3 regions of the Salinivibrio proteolyticus genome follow, and region 2 is predicted to be linked to each of the others. Evidence: predicted binding sites of a transcription regulator. Region 2 holds the regulator's gene; each other region holds the start of a gene.
The links. The regulator CRP, encoded in region 2, controls carbon source genes, mostly activating them, when cyclic AMP is high. The targets are predictions, from matches to a motif close to TGTGANNNNNNTCACA.

Region 1 (2,280 bases), on a different replicon from region 2:
CCACCACCGCGATGATGATGATTACCGGTCACAGCGAGTGCGCCATAGGTACAGCCGTGGAAGCCGTTCGTAAATGAAACGATGTTCGGGCGACCTGTCACTTTTCGTGCCAGCTTCATCGCCGCTTCAACAGCATTTGTACCGGTTGGACCGGTGAACTGGAGTTTGTAGTCCAAGTTACGTGGTGCCAAGATGTGCTCTTTAAATACCTCGAGAAAGCGTGCTTTTGCACCGGTGTGCATATCCAAGCCGTGGGTAATGCCATCTTTCTCGATGTACTCAATCAGCGCTTTTTTTAGCGTCGGGTTGTTGTGTCCATAGTTAAGCGAACCGGCGCCAGCAAGAAAATCGAGGTAGCGCTTGCCGTCAACGCCAGTGATCCAACAGCCCTTCGCGCTTTCAAACACGACGGGGAAGTTGTTGGCGTAACATTGAACATTTGACTCCTGCGATTTAAAGATATCCATAACTCATCCTGTTATTTTTTGAGTGGAATTCGGAAAAGGTATTCGGTGTCATGTTCACCGTTAAAGTGCTCTTGTTCATCAAGGAACACTGAGCGCTGACCACCTGTACCGTAGAGGCGGTCTACCTTTTTGAACAACGCCCAAGAGCCAGCGTTGTCTTCAGTGATTGTGGTTTCAATGAATCGGATGTCTTGTGACACTTTGCGCGCTAGTAACGCTTCGACCATTGATAGGGCAAGCCCTTCTCCACGTGCTTTGGGCGATACGGCTACCTGCCACACAAAAAATGTGTCTGGTTGCTCTGGACGAATGTAGCCAGAGACGAAGCCGTGAATGTCGCCGTCACGCTCTGCCACAACACAGGTCTCTTTGAAGTGCGTTGCCTGTAAAAAGTTGCAGTAGGCGGAGTTCACATCCAACGGAGGGCACTGGGTGATTAATCGATAGATGTCGCCACCATCACGAATCGATGGCTTACGAAACACAAACCGCGTGCTCGGTTTTATCTGTTTACGGTCAAGGACTTCGTTTTCAAGAACTGCCGTATCTGTCGTTTTTGATCGCCACATAATTGTTTTGTGCTCTAACGAATTCGTTATATATAATAGGTGCTGAATTTTGTTTATCAACCCCGGATTTCGCTAATCGGTTTATCACTACTCAATAAGTAACTGATATTAATAAAATTTGTTAATGTTAAAATTTTTATTAACCATAATACTTTGATGCGTAACATTTACTGGACTAAATGTATTGACGATTTTCAATCTGGTGTGACTCATGCCACAAAGATGGAGGAGCGGCTTGGACTTCGTCTCAGTTGGAGTTGAATGAGGTGAAAAGATTGGCTTTAAAAATAGATTTTAATAGACAAAAAGCCTAGTCACCTTTGCTGCTTGTGAATCTAATAGGGTGACTAGGCGGATTGAGGCGATTGGCTAAGGAATTCACGATATTGTCTGTCTTCTTTTACGACGTGGTGTACCCACCAGTAACGCAAAAACTTGAAAAACTCTGAAGAGTACAGTTCAGGATCCGCCTGGCACTGAAGCAACACATAATGCGCTTGCCGTGATAAACGCTCATGGATGACCGCATGTTGTTTGTATTTGGGATAGGCGAGATCGTGAAGAATGTCTTCTTCTAGTTGGAAGTGGGACACAATGTAGTCTCGAAACCGCTGGGCGAGATCATCAAAATCTCCTTTTTCACCATCGGCATGGTGGTACGCGATAGCCTCATAGGTGTCATTGATGATAGCCAGTAATTGCTTGTTGCTGGCATCGAGTTCTGAGTGCCCCACAGAGTATTTGTCCTGCCAACGAATAAACTTTCTGTCTTTGCTCTTTGCTGTCGCTTGTTCAGGCGTAACAGGGGGTGCTGTTGTATCAATTGTCGGGCTTGTGTCCGAAATTTTTTCGATTTTCTCCTGCTCTTCTTCAGTGAAGACAATGGCCCCATTGTGCTCAAAATCGGTCGATTTAGCTGGATCGGCCTGATACATCTCAAAGTAGTATTTTGGTGGCTTTTTGGATTTGGTATCTTTGGCTAGCTGTTGAACACGATTTTCGAGGTCTTGTTTTCTAACTGGCTTGACCATGAATGCGTCAACATCATAACGGATGCATTCGCTAATCACTGACTGAGAGGCATTTGCGGTGAGAATGATGATCGGTACATCGTGCTGTAGGTGGTAGCGACCGCTACGGATAAGCCTTAGCATTTCCAAACCATCGATAGGCTCCATCTGTAGGTCGGTGATAATTAGGCTAGGTTGTTCGTGAAAGGCTCGTGATATGGCTTCAGCGCCATC
Region 2 (2,280 bases):
TCGTCATATTAGCTACTTTGGTCCCACGGCCAACGATTTCCCACGCCTTGAGCAATTTTTTAAAGAATATGGCGAACAAGGCACAGGTAAATACCGTCGTTATCTACACACCTTTGATGAAGCCGTGCCTTATAACCAAATGCCGGGCACTTTCACCCCCTGGCAAGATCTGCCTGAAAATACCGACGTATTATTTTATGAAGGCTTGCATGGCGGGGTGGTGGATGGTGACGTCAATGTCGCCCAACATGTTGATTTACTGATCGGCATGGTGCCTATCGTTAACTTGGAGTGGATTCAAAAGTTTGTCCGCGATACGCGCGACCGAGGCCATTCCCGCGAGGCTGTCACGGACTCGATCGTGCGCTCCATGGATGATTATTTACACTACATTACGCCGCAGTTTTCTCGCACACATATTAACTTCCAACGTGTCCCGACCGTAGACACATCCAACCCGCTGAATGCAAAAGGGATCCCTTCACTCGACGAAAGCTTTGTTGTGATCCGCTTTCGTGGCATGAAGAACGTCGATTTTCCTTATTTACTGCAAATGATCAGTGGCGCCTTTATGTCTCGGCACAACACGCTGGTCGTGCCCGGCGGTAAAATGGGATTTGCGATGGAGCTGATTATTCGCCCCTTGATCCAACAGTTGATTGAGAAAGGCAAGATAGGTTAACCGCCGTAGCGCACTTAACGTGTATTACTTCTCAGGTCGTGATCTTAGCCACATTTTTGCCGATTTTTTAGGCGGTTGGCTTAGATCAAAATCAAGAAATCCAGATAGAAAAAAGATACACTCTTGTTAACATACAGTGAGCTTGTAGCCTGCGCCAAGACCTCGTATTCTGTGCATTGGACTGATGGGTTTCCATTCAGACAAAGACAGGACGTCGTTGCCGGGCAACACATGCAGAGGAAATAAGTTATATGGTTCCAGGAAAACCTCAAACAGACCCTACACTCGAGTGGTTCCTTTCACATTGTCATATTCACAAGTACCCGTCCAAAAGTACTCTGATCCATGCAGGGGAAAAGGCGGAGACCTTGTACTACATCGTGAAAGGTTCTGTGGCCGTACTAATCAAAGATGAAGAAGGCAAGGAGATGATCCTGTCTTACCTTAACCAAGGTGACTTCATCGGCGAACTTGGTCTGTTCGAAGAGGACCAAGAGCGCACCGCATGGGTACGTGCGAAATCACCTTGCGAAGTGGCAGAAATTTCATTCAAGAAATTCCGCCAGCTGATCCAAGTTAACCCAGACATTTTGATGCGTCTATCCTCTCAGATGGCGCGTCGCCTGCAAGTGACCAGCCAGAAAGTGGGAGACCTTGCCTTCCTGGACGTGACCGGCCGCATTGCGCAAACCCTACTGAACTTGGCGAAGCAACCTGACGCCATGACTCACCCTGACGGCATGCAAATCAAGATCACGCGTCAAGAGATTGGTCAGATTGTTGGCTGTTCGCGTGAGACGGTTGGGCGTATCCTTAAAATGCTGGAAGAGCAGAACCTTATCTCAGCTCACGGTAAAACCATTGTGGTTTACGGCACACGCTAATCCTCGCGTGTTGCGACAAAACCGGCGCTTTTGCGTCGGTTTTTTTATTTTTATTGACTGGAAACTCATTACCTAAGTTCTACACTTCAGAAACGACCCATCTAACAACTGATTAACAGGATGTCGTTTATGAGAAGCTTACGTCAAACCCTTGCTGCATTGCTACTCGCGGCGGTTTCTTCAACTGCTGCGGCGAATATCACCATTGTCCATCCAGAACCACGGGCTGGCTCTGCCCTCGATTTATACGCTATCGACTTGATTGAGTTTTTAGCGGAAAAATCGGGTGAGTCTGTCACTTTACAGGCCTTTCAAGGCCAAATTGGCTCTCAGTCTCGTAAAGTGGAAATGCTAAAACAAGGACGACTGACGGTAGATTGGCTCGGGGCCGACCGTACCCTTGAGTCAGAGTTACTTCCCATCCGTTATCCAGTCTTTCGGGGTCTATTAGGCCATCGCTTGTTCATTACCAATCAAGCCACCGAACCCAAGCTTGCACAAATCAGTGACCAAGCAGGGCTCAATAGTCTGACCATGATCCAAGGGCAAGGCTGGGCGGATGTGAAGGTCTTGCAGTCGGCGGGATTTCGGGTTCGAGAAATCTCAAGCTTTGAGAATATCTTTAAAGGCGTCGATACCGGACGGGCCGACCTCTTCCCGCGTGCGCTTATCGAACCTTTTAGCGAGCTGGCAGAGCGACCTCAATATACAAAT
Region 3 (2,280 bases), on a different replicon from region 2:
GTTGCCATGCGCGCAATGTCACTGGATTAACGCCGGTACGATCAGCAACTTGGCTGATCGTCAGCGTGCTTTCGGGATTAGAGTCCATAACGTAACCTTAAGGCATCTGGATACGGCTTCAGATACGCTTGACTAGCAAGGTAATCATCTGGGTGGTTGTGCAAATGGTGAGCAATGAGGGTCAACGGCGCTAACAACGGCATAGTGCCTTGCCGGTAAGCATGAATAAGGTGAGTCAGCTCCGCTTTTTGGCTCTTATCGAGGTTGTTCTTAAAATAGCCTTGCAGATGCATTAGCACATTGGTGTGCTTTTTCCGTGTCGCACGGATAGCTAACGACTGCATAAACTGCGTGCGATACTGGTGGAAAAAATCATCAATATCGTACTCCGCGATGTTCGCCATAAAACGGCCCAACTCTCGGTAACGCTCAGGCGAGTGCGCCATCAACACTAATTTATACCGCGAGTGGAATGCGACCAGCGCTTTTCTTGTCACGCCACTTTCGACACTGCGATATAAATCGTCTAACGCAAATAACCGAAACACAAAATTCTCACGCAGGATGGGATCGTTTAATCGGCCATCTTCCTCAACCGGCAGCCACGGCATACGATCCATCAATGCTTGGGTATACAGCCCTACCCCAGAGATATCAGAGGTGTAGCCATTTTCCCGGTAGACTTTGACACGCTCCATGCCACAAGTGGGCGACTTGGCACAAACGATATAGCCACGCAGTGCTTTATGGGCCAATTCATCCGCTTTTCGTTCGCTAAAGGCCACCATTCTTTCGGTGTGATCTTTACTGGCGTCTTTGGTCTCAACCAAACGAATATCGCCCACATTCCCCTTATCTAGTAAACGAATCGTTGGTCTTGGCACCGGTAAGCCGATCGCAACCTCTGGACAAACTGGGACAAAATTAACATAGGGAGCGAGCTCTTTAGTCACAAATGGACTGCGTTTATGACCGCTATCAAAGCGCACCTTTTCACCAATCACACATGCGCTAACACCAACTGGAAACGACATGCTTCACCTCTTCTTATCAAGCGGCATGAGCCGCAGAGTTGTACATTTATATTTTGTTGTACAACTCAATGTAGGCGAAGGATCACTTCTGTACAATATTTTTTATTTGTACAAGTTTACTCTGGTTCTTGATATACCCTCACGCAGTCCCCTTAACAGCTGCTACGCTTTACCTATCCCTTATCAAAGAGGGAGTCTCACATTTGTCTCACTATTGATACGACTTGAGTCACTCGTGTCACATACACTTAAAGCCACCATGATATAGCTCTCACGACCATGCCCTTACAGAGAACGACACTAAACATCGATGACCGTCTCTCCATTGCGAAGCGCCCATTTCGACCTCGCGGCCGCGCTATACTCGTGATTGCGCTGATCTGCTTTGCTATCCTGATTGCCACTTTTTCCTTATTTAATACCGCACAAGAACAACAACGACTGCGCACCGAGCAGCTATTAAGCGTCGAAGCAAAATCCTTTGCTGACGCGTTAACGCGTCACATGAATGCTCACCTGAATGAATTCAGTGTGCTTGCCAGCGAGATAGAAAAAAACATTCCCTCGACGTACTCGACATGGCAAGCATTAGTGCTAGCCCATCAGGGGAATGACGTTCACTTTCAAGCCTTGTTCTGGGCTGAGTCTGATCGCACGATTCGTTGGCATTACCCCCAAAATGACTCAGAAAAGCCCGAGCAATTCCCGTTTGACGTTTTAGGAGACGGTAACGCTCAGCTTTTGCGTATGGATGTAGAGTCGCTCCATGACTGGCATATTGCACACCCTATCTATACGCAAAATCGGAATACGCCTAACTACTATCTCGGTGGCACTCTCGATATTGCAGAACATATCAGCCACCTAGCATCTGATTATCTCGATACGTTTCAGAAACTCACTCTCTACGCTGCAAGTGATGGGCACGTTGTATTCGGGGACATACCGCCCAATGAAGCAGCAACAGGACAAGTTGGGCTCACACTAACCGGCGCCAGCCCGGAATTTATCGTCACATTGTGGAGCACCCCTGACTCGGAACACTTTTTATCTTTGCCAATGCTCATTTACATCTCTGGGTTGGTCGTCACGATCTTAGTGGGTATCGCCTTGTATTTAATTGAAATCAATTTGATGGCGAGAAAAGCTGAACAAGCGACGATTACTCGACTGCAAAATGAAATCGCTCAACGCAAAGACGTTGAAAATCAGCTGCATTTTATTGCTAATCATGATCCCCTGACCT

Region 1: ectA (diaminobutyrate acetyltransferase) is a predicted target of CRP. The motif match lies at 1,240-1,255, and genes of this name have one in related genera.
Region 3: N7E60_RS16030 (YbgA family protein) is a predicted target of CRP. The motif match lies at 1,295-1,310, and genes of this name have one in related genera.

The regions. Positions count from the first base shown of each region.
Region 1 covers NZ_CP114585.1:217,209-219,488, forward strand. The annotation lists gene ectB (diaminobutyrate--2-oxoglutarate transaminase) at 1-467, opposite strand, end outside; gene ectA (diaminobutyrate acetyltransferase) at 479-1,036, opposite strand; gene N7E60_RS14920 (bacteriohemerythrin) at 1,384-2,280, opposite strand, start outside.
Region 2 covers NZ_CP114584.1:274,604-276,883, reverse strand. The annotation lists gene N7E60_RS01320 (phosphoribulokinase) at 1-682, shown strand, start outside; gene crp (cAMP-activated global transcriptional regulator CRP) at 934-1,566, shown strand; gene N7E60_RS01310 (type 2 periplasmic-binding domain-containing protein) at 1,696-2,280, shown strand, end outside.
Region 3 covers NZ_CP114585.1:463,694-465,973, forward strand. The annotation lists gene N7E60_RS16025 (MerR family transcriptional regulator) at 1-88, opposite strand, end outside; gene N7E60_RS16030 (YbgA family protein) at 78-1,034, opposite strand; gene N7E60_RS16035 (putative bifunctional diguanylate cyclase/phosphodiesterase) at 1,314-2,280, shown strand, end outside.